2 regions of the Martelella sp. AMO21009 genome follow, and region 2 is predicted to be linked to the other one. Evidence: riboswitches for the same ligand, from Rfam matches in the RefSeq annotation. Region 2 holds a riboswitch; the other holds the start of a gene.

Region 1 (8,431 bases), on a different contig from region 2:
ATGATCGCTCATATGCGATAGCCCTGCCCTTGAGGGGGAGATGCCCCGACAGGGGCAGAGAGGGGTGCAGCGCCAGCCTACGAACTCTGAGTTTGTCGAGAGGGTTCACCCCTCTCTGTCGCGTTCGCGACATCTCCCCCTCAAGGGGGGAGATTGTTAGCTGCGGCGCTTTCGGATCGAAGCAATCTCAGTCGAAACCGGACAGGCCGGTCCGCCTCAGCCCTTCACGTCGTAACCCGAGTCCTCAACAGCCTTCACCGCCTGCTCGCGCGTTGCGGGCGCAGCCATTTCAAACCTGGCTTCGTGGCTATCGAGGCTGACCGCCACGTCGGAAATGCCCGGTACGGCGGAAAGCGCCTTGGTCACGGTGGCGACGCAGCCGCCGCAGCCCATGCCTTCAATCTTCAAGGTCTCGGTCATTGCCATTCTCCTTCTGGAACCTGTTGCGACAGAGATGGGGCTTCCAGTTGCTGGAAGGTCAAGGGCGGTGCGGCGATTTTTCTTGTCACCACGCTTGAAAACGATCTCGACCTCTGTCTTTGCTTGCAGAAACAGGAGGCAGAAGACCATGGACCTTCATATCTGGCTCGCTTTCACCGCCGCCTCGATCGCGCTGCTGCTGATCCCCGGACCGACGGTCCTGCTAGTGCTGAGCTACGCCCTGAGCCAAGGCCGGCGGGTGGCGCTTGCGACGGTGGCCGGCGTCGCGCTCGGCGATTTCATCGCCATGACCGCCTCGCTCGCAGGCCTCGGCGCGCTGGTGCTGGCCTCGGCGCAACTCTTCATGGTGCTGAAATGGATCGGCGCGGCCTATCTCGTCTATCTCGGCTTCAAGCTGTTTCGCAGCAAGGGCGTCGGCGATGCCGTGCCTTCGGCGACGCAAGCCTCGCTTTCGCCCCGACATGTCTTCCTGCATGCGCTGACGGTGACGGCGCTCAACCCGAAATCGATCGTGTTCTTCATCGCGTTCGTGCCGCAATTCGTGCGGCCGCAGGCGCCGCTTGTCCCTCAGTTCGCGATCCTGATCGCAACCTTTGTCGGCCTCGCCATGCTCAACACGCTCGCCTATGCCCTGCTTGCCGACAAGCTCCGCGAGAAGATCGCCTCGCCGGCCGTGACCGCCTTCCTGCCGCGCCTCGGCGGCGGCGCGCTGATGGCCATGGGCATTGCCACGGCGGCCTGGCGTCGCGCCGCCTCGTAAACCCGGAATGTTGACGCCCGCCCCGCGCGGCGCTATTGACTTCTTCCTCGTGGTGATTTGGCCGGCCGGCTTGCAGCCACGTTAAACAAGTCGCTAAAGGGCCGAGCGAGCGGAAGCCCCCGGCCTGCGATTTGTACGCGGCCGGTTTTCTGTTTGTATGGATGTGAACATGCCTATCAAGATTCCAGACACACTGCCCGCCTATGAAACGCTGATTGCGGAAGGCGTGCGGGTCAAGACGGAAACGGTTGCGGAGCGGCAGGATATCCGCCCGCTGCACTTCGGGCTGCTCAATCTCATGCCGAACAAGATCAAGACCGAGCTGCAGTTCGCCCGCCTGCTCGGCGCTTCGCCGCTGCAGATCGAACTGTCGCTGATCCGCGTCGGCGGCCACAAGGCCAAGAACACGCCGATCGAGCATCTTCTGTCGTTCTACAATACCTGGGACGAGGTGAGCGACCGCAAGTTCGATGGCTTCATCATCACCGGCGCGCCGGTCGAGACGCTCGCCTTCGAGGAGGTCACCTACTGGGACGAGTTGAAGGAAATCCTCGACTGGACCACCACCCATTGCCACTCGACGATGAACATCTGCTGGGGCGCGATGGCGGCGGCCTATCACTTCCACGGCGTCGCCAAGCATCTTCTCGACAAGAAGGCCTTCGGCATCTATCGCCACCAGAACCTGAAGCCGTCCTCGATCTATCTCAACGGGTTTTCCGATGATTTCCAGGTTCCGGTGTCGCGCTGGACCGAGGTGCGGCGCGCGGAACTGGCGAGTGCTTCCGGCATGGAAATCCTCATCGATTCCGACGAGGTCGGGCCATGCCTCGCCCATGAGGACTTCGCCAATCGGCTCTACATGTTCAATCATATCGAATATGATTCGAACTCGCTCGGCGACGAGTACCGGCGCGACGTCGAGGCCAATGTTCCAGTCGACCTGCCGAAGAACTACTTCCCCAGCGATGATCCGCAGCGCACGCCGCAGAACCGCTGGCGTTCCCACGCCCACCTGCTGTTCGGCAACTGGATCAACGAGGTCTACCAGACCACGCCCTATCATCTGGAAGAAATAGGGATTGGTCGACAGATCGATCGGGAGAGCGCTTGAAGCTCTCCCCTTTCCGGCGCAGTATCGCGCCGCAATGACATTTCGCGGAGAAAAGCAATGAACACGCCCCAGGACTTCGGAAAAACCCGAGACGGACAGGCGGTTGAACGGGTCACGATCTCCGGCGGCGGGCTGACCGCCAACATACTGAACTGGGGCGCGGTGGTGCAGGATTTGCGCCTGGACGGTCATCCGCATGCGCTGGTGCTGGGCTTCGAGACGTTCGAGCATTACCTCGACTATTCGCCCTATTTCGGCGCAACGCCCGGCCGCTCCTCCAATCGCATCGCCGATGGCCGCTTCACCATCGACGGCACGGAATATCAGGCCGACCGCAACGAGAACGGCATCACGAACCTCCATGGCGGCAGCGACGGCACCGGGGTGAGCCTCTGGGAATTCGAGGAGATCGGCGAGGATCGGGTGACGCTGAAGATCGTCGACCGCGACGGCCGGGGCGGCTTTCCCGGCAATTGCACGATCCGCGCCCATTTTCAGCTCAAGCCGCGCGGCGTGTTCTCGGTGGTCTACGAGACCACCACCGACAAGCCGACGATCGCCAATATCTGCAATCACAGCTATTTCAACCTCGGCAACGGCACGGATACGCTGGAACACCAGATCATGATCGCCGCCGAGCATTACCTGCCGACCGACGAGCGCCAGATCCCGACCGGCGAACTGGCGCCGGTGGCGGGCACGCCGTTCGATTTCCGCAAGCCCCAGCCGATGAAACGGGAATATCCGAGCGGCCGGCAGGCGCTGTTCGACCACAATTTCTGCCTGTCATCGGAGCGCATGGAAAAGCGGCCGGTGATCAGCGTGCGCGCGCCCTCTTCCGGCGTCACCATGGATGTGCTGACCACAGAGCCCGGCGTGCAGTTCTATACCGCCTTCAAGCTGGACGAGACGCCCGAGGGGCTGAGCGGCTTTCCCTACGGCCCGTTCGCCGGCTTCTGTCTGGAAACCCAGGTCTGGCCCGACGCCGTCAACCATCCGGGCTTTCCAAACGCCATCCTGCGCCCGGGCGAAACGCTGCGGCAGGAAACCGATTATGTCTTCCGCAAGAGCGAAACGAAAAAGGGCCCGGCGTAAGGCCGGCGGCTCTGGAATCGCGGCCGGATGTTTGTCGTTTCAAAACTGTTCTGGATGATCTTCCAGCCGCTCGCCTTCGCCTTTCTGACGACGCTGGCCTCGCTCGTCTGCCTCGCCTTTTCCTGGAGCGCGGCGGCGGCGGTCTTCGCAGCACTTGCAGCCATCACGCTCGGCATCGCCTGTTTCACGACGACCGGCGCAATGCTAATGGCGGGTCTCGAGAACCGTTTTCCTCGGCCGGAACTTGAGGCGGCGCCGACGCTTGCGATCGTGCTCGGCGGCGGCATCAGCACCGGCATTTCGGCGCGGCGCGGCACCTATGTCTTCTCCAGCGCGGCCGACCGCTATATCGAGGCGCTCCGGCTGGCGCGGATCTATCCGCAGATGAAAATCCTGGTGACCGGCGGCGACAACTCTCTTTCCGGCAACATTAACGGCGAGGCCGCGCCCGCCGCCCGGTTCTTCGCCGATCACGGCATTGCCGCGGAGCGCATGATCTACGAGCCGAGCGCGCGCAACACCGCCGAAAACGCCAGCCTGACGGCGGCATTGCTGGAAAGCCAGGGTCTGAAGGACGCAAGCTGCATCATCATCACATCGGCCTATCACATGCCGCGTTCGATGGCGCTGTTTGGCCGCCAACGCATGAAAATCACGCCATGGCCGGCGGATTATCGCACCGACGGCAATATCCGGCTCGGTTTCAGCTTCGACAAGCCGATGATCAACGCGATGATGCTCTCGACGGCACTCAGGGAATGGGCTGGATTGTTACTGCTGCGGCGCTCGGCGGGTGGGCCGTAACCGTATCAGCGGCGTTTGGGCCGCAGACGGACCACGACATCGATATGGGCGATTTCCATGCCCTCGGGCGGGGTCGGCATGCCGGTGAGCGAAATGCTGCTTGCGGGCATGTCCACCACCTGGTTTTCGCCTTCGATAAAGAAATGGTGATGATCCGACGTATTGGTGTCGAAATAGGTCTTCGCGCCCTCGACCGCGAGCACCCGGATCATGCCGGCGTTGGTGAACTGATGCAGCGTGTTGTAGACGGTCGCCAGCGAAACCGGCACGCCGGCCTCGATCGCCTCGTCATGCAGTTCCTCGACGGTCAGATGGCGATCGCCCTTGGCAAACAGCAGTTCGGCCAGCGCGACACGCTGACGCGTGGGACGCAAACCGCTTTCGCGGAGCCTTTCTTCGGAGATACGATGTCTCGCTGCCATAATTCCTACGGTGTCTGAACTGTCACAACACAAATATAGCTCGATATAACGGGATTGAGAATCGCTTTCAATAGGGCCAGGGCTTGCAGCACTTGAAATTAAACTGCAAATACGGGCCCGAATGGCGTTTCACTCTGGTCGCAGGCGGCGGCTTCCTGTATGGCCACGGGTGGAGCGAAACGATGAAGGGTTTGCAGATTTTGGTGAAGGTGCGCCGCCGCGCATTGCTGGAACGCGGTTACGCCCTTATCTTGAGGCAGACACGAAACCCCCTCGCTGAACGAAGGGAAGCAGAGTTTTAATGAGCACGAGACAATCGCAGTTCGACTACGAGGACATCATCAAGTGCGCCGAGGGCGAGCTTTTCGGCCCGGGCAATGCGCAATTGCCGCTTCCGCCGATGTTGATGGTCCACAGGATCACCGAGATTTCGGAAACCGGCGGCGCCCACGACAAGGGCTTCATTCGCGCCGAATATGATGTGGCCCCCGACGATTGGTACTTTGCCTGTCACTTCAAGGGCAACCCGATCATGCCGGGCTGCCTGGGCCTTGACGGCATGTGGCAGCTGACCGGCTTCTTCCTCGGCTGGCTGGGCGAGGAAGGCCGCGGCATGGCGCTTTCCACCGGCGAGGTGAAGTTCAAGGGCATGGTGCGTCCGTCCGTGAAACTTCTCGAATACGGTATCGACTTCAAGCGCGTCATGCGCGGCCGCCTGGTTCTGGGCACGGCCGATGGCTGGCTGAAGGCCGATGGCGAAACGATCTACCAGGCGAGCGATCTGCGCGTCGGCCTGTCCAAGGACAAGGCCGAGTGACGCTTCGCTTGCAAGATAAATAAAGAGGTCAACAGATATGAGACGTGTTGTCGTCACAGGGTTGGGAATCGTATCCTCGATCGGAAACGATGCGGCCGAAGTCACCGCCTCGCTGCGTGAGGCCAAATCGGGCATCACCTTTTCGCCGGACTTTGCCGAACACGGCTTCCGGTGCCAGGTCTGGGGCAGCCCCGATATCGATACCAGCGACAAGGTCGACCGCCGCGCCATGCGGTTTCTCTCGCAGGGCGGCGCGTGGAACCACATCGCCATGAAGCAGGCGATCGCCGATGCCGGCCTGGAAGAGAGCGATTACAGCGAGAAGCCGCGCGTCGGCATCATCATGGGCTCGGGCGGTCCCTCGACCCGCACCCTGATCGATGCGGCCGACATCACCCGCAAGAACGGCTCGCCCAAGCGGATCGGCCCCTTTGCCGTGCCGAAGGCAATGTCGTCGACGGCCTCGGCGACGCTCGCCACATGGTTCAAGATCCACGGCGTCAACTACTCGATCTCCTCGGCCTGCTCGACCTCGGCGCACTGCATCGGCAATGCCGTCGAGATGATCCAGTGGGGCAAGCAGGACATGATGTTCGCCGGCGGCCACGAGGACCTCGACTGGACGATGTCCAACCTGTTCGACGCCATGGGCGCGATGTCGAGCGACTTCAACGAAAGCGACCCGACCCGGGCATCGCGCGCCTATGACGCCAAGCGCGACGGTTTCGTCATCGCCGGCGGCGCGGGCGTCGTGGTTCTGGAGGAACTGGAACACGCCAAGGCGCGCGGCGCCAAGATCTACGGCGAAGTGGTCGGCTACGGCGCGACCTCCGACGGCTACGACATGGTCGCCCCTTCCGGCGAGGGCGCGGTGCGCTGCATGAAGATGGCGATCGAAACCGTTAACGGCGAGGTCGACTACATCAACACCCACGGCACCTCGACCCCGGTCGGCGATACCCGCGAAATCGGCGCGATCAGGCAAGTCTTCGGCGACAAGCTTCCGCACATCCAGTCGACGAAATCACTGACGGGTCATTCGCTCGGCGCGGCCGGCGCGCAGGAGGCGATCTACAGCCTGCTGATGATGCAGGAAGGCTTCATTGGCGAGAGCGCCCATATCGAAGAACTCGATCCCGAGTTCGAAGGCGTTCCGATCGTGCGCGAGCGCATCGACAATGCCAAGATCGACACCGTTCTTTCAAACTCGTTCGGCTTTGGCGGCACGAACGCTACGCTGGTCTTCCAGCGCTACAATGGATAATGCGCAAATGACCGGACTTATGAAAGGCAAACGCGGCCTGATTATGGGCGTTGCCAACAATCATTCGATTGCCTGGGGCATCGCCAAGGCGGTTCACGCCGAGGGCGCGGAGCTTGCCTTCACCTATCAGGGCGAGGCGCTCGGCCGGCGGGTTCATCCGCTGGCGGCAGAGGTCGGCTCCGACTTCGTGGTCCCCTGCGACGTCGAAGACATCGCCAGCGTCGATTCGGTGTTTGCCGCAATCGAGGAACGCTGGGGCAAGCTCGATTTCCTCGTTCACGCGATCGGCTTTTCCGACAAGAGTGAGCTCAAGGGCCAGTACGCCAACACCTCGCGGGAAAATTTCGTCCGCACCATGGTGATCTCCTGCTTCTCCTTCACCGAAGTGGCCAAGCGCGCCGCCGCGCTGATGCCGGATGGCGGATCGCTGCTGACGCTGACCTATGGCGGCTCCACCGCCGTGGTGCCGAACTATAATGTCATGGGCGTCGCCAAGGCCGGCCTCGAAGCTTCGATGCGCTATCTTGCCGGCGACTTCGGGCCGCAGGGCATCCGCGTCAACGCGATTTCGGCCGGCCCGGTGCGCACACTGGCCGGCTCCGGCGTCGGCGACGCGCGTCTGGTCTATGCATGGCAGCAGCGCAACGCGCCACTGCGCCGCTCGACCACGATCGAGGATGTGGGCGGCTCGGCGCTTTATCTCCTGTCCGATCTCGCCTCCGGCGTGACCGGCGAGATCCATTTCGTCGACAATGGCTACAATATCCTCTCCATGCCCATCCCCGAAATGATGCGGCGCGGCGATCCGGAGACCTGATTCCGGCATCCGTTAATGCTTCGTTAAATCACAGGTTGCATAAGACGCGTTCATTTCGATGAGCGCGTCTTTTTTTCGTCTGACGGAATTGGCCGTGGTATCAATGCCGTATTTCCTCCATGGACGGGTTGGGAACCAAGCTGCGTGATCGCGATCACCCGCGGAACGAACGCCCCAACATTCCTCTATCCTATTGTTTCAAAATGGTTTATTCCACATGAATCCATACCAACCGACGTTGGGTCAGCGAACATCCTGTCATTCAGATGGCCCGTTTTCAGCGTCCAAACGGGCGAGCGGAGGTACCTTAACACTTTGTTCATTTTCTCCTCCGTTCAGCGGGATCAAGAACCGGGCGAACAGCCGATACATCTTCGCGAAGCACTGTGTGCTCGCGAAGAAACTCTCTTTCAACCATCTGATTTAAAAGAGATTATTCGCCAGATCGCGAAAACCAGGGTGACGCTTCAGACACGGCCGACATGATTCGCCATGAATGTGTGACTTCTGTTTTTGTTGCGAATTTGCACCACCCTCTTTTATTCAATCAAATGATTTATGGTTCCACCTAAGGTTTATTGAGACAGACGCACAAGACGTTGTTAATGGTTGTCAGAAGCCGGGGGGCAATTCACCGGACTTCACTAAATCGGGGCTAGCGCCTCCTTTCCATGCTCGATTAAATTGAGGATTTAACTATGACCATCAAAAGCCTTTTCCTGGGCTCTGCAGCAGCTTTCGCCGCTGCCTCCGCTGCCCAGGCAGCTGATCCGGTCGTCGTGATCGAACCCGTACAGGCCAACTATGTTGAAGTCTGCGACGCTTTCGGCGCCGGCTACTTCTACATTCCGGGCACTGAAACCTGCCTCAACATCGGCGGTTACATCCGTTTCCAGA
Region 2 (8,431 bases):
CGCATTGAGCTAAGGGGGATTTTCTATGGCGATGCGACGCGAAATCGGGCTGATCGGACTGACATTTGTCGCGGTCGGCGGTGTTCTGGGCTCCGGCTGGCTGTTTGCTCCACTTGATACGGCGCAGCTTGCGGGACCCGCCTCCATCATAGCCTGGCTGATCGGCGCGGTGGCTATGCTGTTGATCGCGCTGACCTATGCCGAAAATTCCACCCTGTTTCCGATTGCCGGCGGCATCGCCCGCATTCCGCAATTCTCCCACGGTCGGCTGCTGGCGCTTGCCATGGGCTGGAGCGCCTGGGTCGGCTATTGCACCACCGCGCCGATCGAGGTGAAGGCCTCGCTCGGCTATGCCTCCTCCTATCTGCCGTGGCTGACCAACAGCGCCGGCGGGCTGACCGTTTCCGGCTATCTCGCCGCTGCCGTGTTCCTTGCGGTGCTGACGGTCATCAACGTCTTCGGCGTGGCCTGGTTCGCCCGCATCAACACCGCGATGACCTGGTTCAAGCTGTTCGTGCCGGTGGTGTTCATCGTGGTCATCGTCGCGTCCCGGTTCGAGTCCTCGAATTTCACATCCGCCGGCGGCTTCGCGCCGTTTGGTGTTCCCGGCATCTTCGCCGCCGTCTCCACCGGCGGCGTGGTTTTCGCCTTCATCGGCTTCCGCCATGCTATCGATCTTGCAGGCGAGGTGCGTAACACCCAGCGGGTCATTCCGCTGGCGCTGATCCTGTCGGTGCTGATCTGCCTTGCAATCTATGTCGGCCTGCAGATCGCCTTCATCGGCGCGATCGACCCGGCCTCGCTTGCGAACGGCTGGCAGACCATCGAGGCGACCCATGAGCTCGGCCCGCTCGGCGCGCTGGCAACCTCGATCGGCGTGTTGTGGCTGCTCAGCATGCTGAACGTCGCCGCCGTGATCTCACCCGCCGGCAGCGGCCTCGTCTCTGTCAGTTCGAATGCGCGTCTGGCGCTGGCGATGTCGAACAATGGCGTGTTTCCGCGCCTGTTCGCCAAGCTCAACCAGTATGGTGTGCCGCTCTGGGCGCTGATCCTGAACTATGTGGTGGCGCTGTTCATGCTGATCGTGCTGCCGTTCCAGCAGATTCTGGCGCTGAACAGCGCGGCCGTGGTGCTGTCGTTCATCGCCGGCCCGGTATCCATGGTGGCCTTCCGCTATCTCGCGCCCAACGCGCATCGGCCCTTCGTGGTGCCGGCCGCGGGCTTCATCGGCGCCGTCGCCTTCGTGATCGCGAGCCTGATGATCTTCTGGTCCGGCTGGAGCACGATCTGGCTGCTGCTGGCGCTGCTTGCCGTCGGCGCGCTGCTGTTTCTGCTCCGCTTTGCGGTGATCGGCCGGGAGGATCTGGAGCCGAAGAGCGCGGTCTGGTTCGGCGTCTACATGGCCGGCATCGCCGTCATCTCCTATCTCGGCGGCTATGGCGGCGGCCTCGGCGTCATCCCGCACCCGCTCGATTCGGTTCTGGTCGGCCTGTTCGCCGTGGTGATCTTCCTGATGGCCGTCCGCGGCCGCGTCTCCCAGGACGTCTTCGACCGCTTCCGCCACGAACAGCACGAGATCGAACGCCAGGAATATGACGGCGACGACATCGAGGACGCGATGACGCGGGAGTAGTCTTGTTTCACTTGCTACCCAACAAGGAAGGCCGGTGATTGAGGTCACTGCCTTCCTTGCCAGTGGGAGCGGCCGAATCTTTTATGCTGTTCCGTCTTGAGGCAAAGCTCCAGCCGCGCCTAGGTCCTGCAACTCGATTTCGCCAGGGTCCGGTGCATTCCGAGGTTTTATCGGTTTGGGTGGTGCAGCCTGCCACGCTTTGAGGTTGACGCCAGCGATGTCGTAAAATGCTGGTACGAACTTCTCCAAGTCTTCAATAAAGGTCTTCCTTCCAGAGAAGCGCTTCCCGAGAGAATCTACCAGGAGTACCTCGAAGCTGTGCGGCACGAGGTCGGCGTTCTCGGTCTGGATCGATTCCGGTGTTTCGCGTAACTCCGACAATAATTTCGTGGTCGGTGCACCACGTCCGGGCCAGTGTGCCCTGACGAGCAGCCTTTCATCGTTGTCCGGCAGCATGCGGAGTAACCAATTCATCCGAGCCTTGGTCGATTTGCGATCACCTGGCGCTTTAACCGTCATTGAGCAGCATATCGTTTTTCGCGCAAGATCCGCCACCAGCGCGATATCCGAGGCGCAATCCGGTACGCGGATCGTTGATTTCAAACAATGATGCTCTACCAACGCATCAATTTGCTGCTTTCTCCGTCCTTCGGGATCGCCCTGCAGGCGTCGCTCGATAATGGCCTCAACTTGCCTACCCACATGGCTTGAGAGGTGGAGACACAAATCACGCTCCTCCGCGAGCCAACTCGAAGCAACGTTTTCCACGTCCTGCGCAGTCTTCTTCAGCTTGACGTCATTGGAAATCGCTTGGACAACATCTTTCCATTCCGGCGCCATTTGTGTGAATCTTTCGATGCCTGTCGCCGGGTGGGCGAAAAAGTCATTGAGTTGATTGAGCAGGTAGGATTGTTCGCTATCGGTTACTTCTTCAGCGTAAGCCAAAATTTCGCAAATTGTGGCCAGCCAAGTCCATGACCAGTGGTAGAGACCAACCTTTCGAAGCAAGTTTTTTGGCACCGGGACCGGAGGTTGGTCGGCGCGAGCGACGAACTGATTTGAAATTGTAATGACGGCATCAATTCCCTGCGACCGCGCAACCTCCACGTAGCGCTGAACCTGATCAGAATCGAGGTCGTTCTTGCCTACTTTGGCTTCAATCAAAGCGGACCAGGTGTTCCGTCCCGTCTCGACCACGATTAGGCCGTCAGGCCGGCAACCGCTGATGCTCTTCTCTCTGAATACGACTTCGGTGAAAGCTCTGACTCGAGTTCGCTTTCCCACTCGGACGCCCACTGTGCCCAGCACGTTTTCCGCGACGGCGGGGATTTGGGTCATGACCGAGAGAAATATAGAAGCTACACGTTTCTCTTTACTGGTTTCGGCCAAGATCGGAAATAGTCTGGCCTGATCCCCACTCGAAAGATATTCTGGTAGTTCTGTCATATACGGTTCCCCCTCCGTTTCTCAAACAGAATAGCGAGGGAATATATTGGTGTCTATGGTGCCGGTTTCATGAATGGACGTGGGCGGCTCTCAATGCCGGCTTCCTGCGTCGTAGGGCGAATCGAGCGAGAAGGCCGGGATGTCGATCTTGAGGAGGCGGTTGTCGGCGGTTTTGACGATGTAGTGGCCGACCATGATGCCGGAGGGTGTGTCGAGCGGCGCGGCGGATCGGTAGCTGTAGCGCTCTTCCGGGGCGATCATCGGATGCTTGCCGGCAATGCCGTCGCCCGACACGGTTTCGACAATGCCGCTGGCATTGGTGATCGTCCAGTGACGCGAGACGATCTCGATCCGGTCTCTGCGATGATTGGCGATCTCGATCTCATAGGCCCAGACGAAATGCTCGTCCTCCGGCATGGAATGGTTTTCCAGAAAGCTTGGCCTGACGCTGACCTCGATCTCGTGGGTGATCGCCCTGTAGTGCACTGGTTCTCCCTGGATAGCCCCGGGGCGGCTTAGCCGCCCGTGAGGCCAATGTGGCTCAGACAGGCAGTTTTGCAAGGGCCTGGGCGAAATCCTCGATCAGATCGTCGGTGTCCTCAATGCCGGCCGAGAACCGGATCGTGCCGCCGGTAATGCCGAGTTCGAGGCGAGCTTCCTCCGCGAGGTTCTTGTGCGTCGTGGTCGCCGGATGGGTGATCAGGCTCTTGGCGTCGCCGAGATTGTTGGAAATCGAGACGATCTCCAGTTGGTCCTGCAGCGCGAAGGCGGCGTCCTTGCCGCCCTTCAGCTCGAAGGCGACGAGGGTGGAGCCGGCGGCCATCTGCTTCTTCACGATCTCGGCCTGGGGGTGGTCATCGCGGCCGGGATAGATCACGCGCGCGATCTGCTTCTGGTCGGCCAGGAAATCGGCGATCTTTCCGGCAGTCTCGGTCTGCTGGCGCACGCGCAGCGGGAAGGTTTCGAGACCCTTCAGAAGTAGCCATGCATTGAACGGGGAGAGGGCAGGGCCGGTATGGCGGAAATAGTCCTGCAGCTCTTCCTCGATCCATTCCTTCGACGACAGCACGAGACCGCCGAGCACCCGGCCCTGGCCGTCGATATGCTTGGTCGCGGAATAGACGACGATGTCGGCGCCGAGTTCAAGCGGCTTCTGGTAGAGCGCGGTGGCAAACACATTGTCGACCACGGTGCGGGCGCCGGCCTGTTTGGCAAGCGCCGCAACGCCGGCGATATCGACAACTTCCAGCGTCGGGTTGGTCGGGCTTTCGAGGAAGAACAGCTTGGTATTCGGCCGGATCGCAGCTTCCCAGTTGGCAAGGTCGCGGCCATCGACCAGCGTGCACTCGATGCCGTACTTCGGAGCAAGCGTCTCCACCACCCAGCGGCAGGAGCCGAACAGTGCGCGGGCCGCGACGATGTGATCGCCGGCCTTCAACTGGCACAGGATCGCGGCTGAAACGGCGGCCATGCCGGAGGCGGTGGCGCGGGCATCCTCCGCGCCTTCCAGCGCGCACATGCGTTGCTCGAACATCGCATTGGTGGGGCTGCCGTAGCGGGCGTAGATGAAACCCTCTTCCTCGCCCTTGAAGCGCGCCTCGGCGGCGGCGGAATTTTCATAGAGGAAGCCCTGCGTCAGGAAGATGCCCTCCGACATTTCGCCATATTGCGAACGGAGGCTGCCGCCGTGAACGAGCTTGGTCTGAGGACGCCAGGACTTTTTCATCATATCTCTCCAAACAAAAAAACCGGTCGCGCGGGACCGGTTCACCCGGCCTTTTAGCTAGTTGTTTAACGTGGCTGCAAGCCGACCGGCCAAATCACCACGGGTATAAAGGCGGCATAATCCCTATAAGCGCTTGCGTCAATTCTGAAAGCTTGGTTTTGTCGCGCAACAGGAGCAAAACATGTCACAAAAGCCCGGAATTCTGGCCGATCGCGCGATCGCCAGCCTGTTTGAGAACGGAAATCTGATCGCCAGCGCGCCGCGCGACCACGACCAGATCCAGCCGGCAAGCCTCGATCTGAGGCTTGGTGCGAAGGCCTATCGCGTGCGCGCAAGCTTTCTGCCGGGCCCCGGACACAAGGTCGAGGACAAGCTTTCCCGCCTTTCCCTGCACGAGATCGACCTCACCGAAGGCGCGGTGCTGGAGACCGGCTGTGTCTATATCGTGGAATTGATGGAGGCGCTGAAGCTTAAGGACGGGCTGTCGGCCTCGACCAATCCGAAAAGCTCCACTGGCCGCCTCGACATCTTCACCCGGGTGATTTCCGACTATGCCCAGGAATTCGACATCATCCCGGCTGGCTACGAAGGTCCGCTCTATCTCGAAATCTCGCCGCGCACCTTCCCGATCATCGTCAGGCAGGGGTCGCGGCTGTCGCAGATCCGCTTCCGCACGGGGCAATCCGTGCTCACCGAGTCCGCCCTTCTGGCGCTGCACGAGCGCGAAACGCTGGTGGCGAGCGAGATGCCGAATGTCTCCGGCGGCGGGATCGCGCTGTCGATCGATCTGGCGGGCGAGGGGCTGGTTGGCTATCGCGGCAAGCACCATACCGGCGTGATCGATGTCGACCGCAAGGCCGGCTACGACGTGCTGGATTTCTGGGAGCCGATCCATGGGCGCGGCAAGGGCGAACTGATCCTCGATCCGGACGAATTCTACATTCTGGTCTCGCGCGAAGCCGTCCACGTGCCGCCACTCTGCGCCGCCGAGATGACGCCGTTCGATCCGCTGGTGGGCGAGTTCCGGGTGCACTATGCCGGCTTCTTCGATCCAGGCTTCGGCCATGCTGGCGCCGGCGGCAAGGGCGCGCGGGCGGTGTTGGAGGTGCGTAGCCACGAGGTGCCGTTCATCCTCGAACACCGCCAGATCGTCGGCCGGCTGATCTATGAGAACATGCTGGAAATGCCCGAGACGCTTTATGGCGCGGGCCTCGGCTCAAACTATCAGGCGCAGGGCCTGAAGCTTTCCAAGCACTTTAAGGCCGGATGAGCGAATCAATTCTGCGTTGCGACGGGCGTGCTCAGTAGAGCCGCGGCATGACGCCGGTCAGGATCAGGCGCTGCAGGAAGAACACGATCAGGAGCACGATCACCGGGGAGATGTCGATCCCGCCGAGATTGGGCAGGAAGTTGCGGATCGGCCGGTAGACCGGTTCGGTGACCGCATAGAGCCCGCGACCGATCGAGTTGATGAATGGGCTGTGCGCATTGATGATGTTGAAAGCGTAGAGCCAGGAGAAGATAGCGCTGGCGATGATCACCCACTTATAGATTTCAAGTGCGTAGTAAATCGTCTCGAACAGCGCGATCATGAATGACTCCCGTTTTTTCCTTGCAAACATTTAGACATTCAATTCTAAACGAGCAAGGGGCGGTGGGTTTTGTCCGGTATTTATTGCCGGTTGCGCCCTCAGCGCATCATGTCTCCCGAAAGCTTATCCAAGATGACCCTGTCCCCCTCCGGCGCCCGCTTCGATGCCTTCCGTCACAAAGGCTATTCGCTCTATTTCTTCTCGCGGTTTCTCGGCACGTTCGCGGTTCAGATTGTTTCCGTCGCCGTCGGCTGGCAGATGTACGACGAGACCGGCAACGCCTTCTATCTCGGTCTCATCGGCCTGTTCCAGTTTTTGCCGGCGTTGCTTCTGACGCTGGTGACCGGCACAGTCGCCGACCGCTACAACCGCCGGATGATTGCCGCGATATGCTTTGCAGTTGCCGCCGCCTGCGCCGCCTGCCTTCTGGCGATCACCGTGCTTGGCCTGTTTTCGCCTTGGCCGGTGTTCGCGCTTCTGGCGGTATTCGGCACGGAACGTGCCTTTTCCGGCCCGGCACTGCAGTCGCTCGCACCCAACCTTGTGCCCGAAAAGGATCTCGCCAACGCGATCGCCTGGAACTCCTCGTCCTGGCAGATCGCCTCGATCGTCGGCCCGGTCGCGGGCGGCCTGCTTTACGGCGGCGGCGCGACGCTTGCCTATTCCACCGCGCTTGCGCTCTTCGCCGCGGCTACGGTGTTGATGCTGACCGTGCCGAAGCCGAGCCAGCGCCGCCCGACAAGCGCGGTCACGCTCAACACCATTCTCGCGGGCTTTCGCTTCATCACATCCGAAAAGGTCGTGCTCGGGGCAATCTCGCTCGATCTGTTCGTGGTGCTTTTGGGGGGGGCTGTGGCGCTGATGCCGGTCTTCGCCCGCGACGTTCTGGATCTCGGCCCGTGGGGGCTCGGCCTGCTGCGGGCCGCGCCGGGCGTCGGCGGCGTGCTGGTCGCGCTGCTGCTTGCCAGCGTGCCGATCCGCCACCATGCGGGCTATTACATGTTCGCCGGCGTGGCGATTTTCGGCCTTTCCACCGTGGTCTTCGGCCTGTCCGAGAGCGCCTGGATTTCGATCGCCGCACTCGCCGTCATGGGCGGGGCCGACATGATCTCGGTCTATGTCCGCGAAACGCTGATCGCGCTGTGGACGCCGGACGAGCTGCGCGGCCGGGTCAACGCCGTCAACATGGTGTTCGTCGGGGCCTCAAACGAACTCGGAGAGTTCCGCGCCGGCACCATGGCCCATGTCATCGGCGCCGTGCCGGCGGTGGTCTTCGGCGGGGTTGGGTCGCTGGCGGTCGCTGTGGCATGGGCGATGACCTTCACCAAGCTCAGGAAGGTCGACAGCCTGGAGACGCCCGAGCACCTGCTGGGCGAATCGGATCAGCCCTGAAGCGATTGCGCCGTCGTGCGCTCGAACACGATGTCGAGGAATTCGCTGAGCCAGGCCTTCAGCGCCCGGTCGTGCAGCATCCGGCCTTCGAGGTGAAGGTGGCCCGCCTGCGCCTGGGGCAGCGAGAACCGGCTGGCGCCGTGCACCACCCATCTTTGCATCATCGCCCGGGTCAGTTCGGCGTGAAACTGCACGGCATAGGCTTTCTCCCCATAGCGGAAGGCTTGGTTCGGGTAGAGGTCGCCGCTGGCCAGTAATTCGGCGCCATGCGGCAGCTCAAATCCTTCGCGGTGGAACTGATAGACCATGGACGGCCATTTCATCATCAGCCGTCCGTGTTCGGTCGCGTGCAGCGGATACCAGCCGATCTCGACCGAGCCGTCACTATTGCTCTGGACCCGGCCGCCGAGATGGCGGGCCAGCATCTGGGCGCCCAGACAGATGCCGAGATAGGGACGGTTTTCCTTCAGCGGAATTGACAGCCAGTCGATCTCGCGACGGACATAGTCCTCATTGTCATTGGCGCTCATCGGGCCGCCGAACACCACCGCGCCCGAATGGGCGGCGAGCGTCTCCGGCAATTTGTCGCCGAGCGCCGGCCGGCGGATGTCGAGGCGGAAGCCCTTTTCGACAAGCATCTGG

Evidence for each region. Region 2 has a riboswitch for S-adenosylmethionine ahead of V6766_RS01035 (O-succinylhomoserine sulfhydrylase). Riboswitches for the same ligand answer to the same signal wherever they lie in the genome.
Region 1: another riboswitch for S-adenosylmethionine. It lies ahead of V6766_RS22045 (homoserine O-succinyltransferase); the one in region 2 lies ahead of V6766_RS01035 (O-succinylhomoserine sulfhydrylase).

The regions. Positions count from the first base shown of each region.
Region 1 covers NZ_JBAKFR010000034.1:13-8,443, forward strand. Annotated here, with positions in the region: gene V6766_RS22035 (heavy-metal-associated domain-containing protein) at 217-420, opposite strand; gene V6766_RS22040 (LysE family translocator) at 569-1,201, shown strand; SAM riboswitch at 1,241-1,318, shown strand; gene V6766_RS22045 (homoserine O-succinyltransferase) at 1,371-2,315, shown strand; gene V6766_RS22050 (aldose epimerase family protein) at 2,373-3,410, shown strand; gene V6766_RS22055 (YdcF family protein) at 3,438-4,214, shown strand; gene irrA (iron response transcriptional regulator IrrA) at 4,220-4,636, opposite strand; gene fabA (3-hydroxyacyl-[acyl-carrier-protein] dehydratase FabA) at 4,938-5,453, shown strand; gene fabB (beta-ketoacyl-ACP synthase I) at 5,491-6,717, shown strand; gene fabI (enoyl-ACP reductase FabI) at 6,725-7,534, shown strand; gene V6766_RS22080 (porin) at 8,233-8,431, shown strand, end outside.
Region 2 covers NZ_JBAKFR010000001.1:218,715-227,145, forward strand. Annotated here, with positions in the region: gene V6766_RS01020 (APC family permease) at 26-1,633, shown strand; gene V6766_RS01025 (hypothetical protein) at 1,715-3,079, opposite strand; gene apaG (Co2+/Mg2+ efflux protein ApaG) at 3,170-3,565, opposite strand; gene V6766_RS01035 (O-succinylhomoserine sulfhydrylase) at 3,621-4,805, opposite strand; SAM riboswitch at 4,839-4,916, opposite strand; gene V6766_RS01040 (2'-deoxycytidine 5'-triphosphate deaminase) at 4,987-6,075, shown strand; gene V6766_RS01045 (YggT family protein) at 6,107-6,397, opposite strand; gene V6766_RS01050 (MFS transporter) at 6,530-7,789, shown strand; gene V6766_RS01055 (glutamine amidotransferase) at 7,780-8,431, opposite strand, start outside.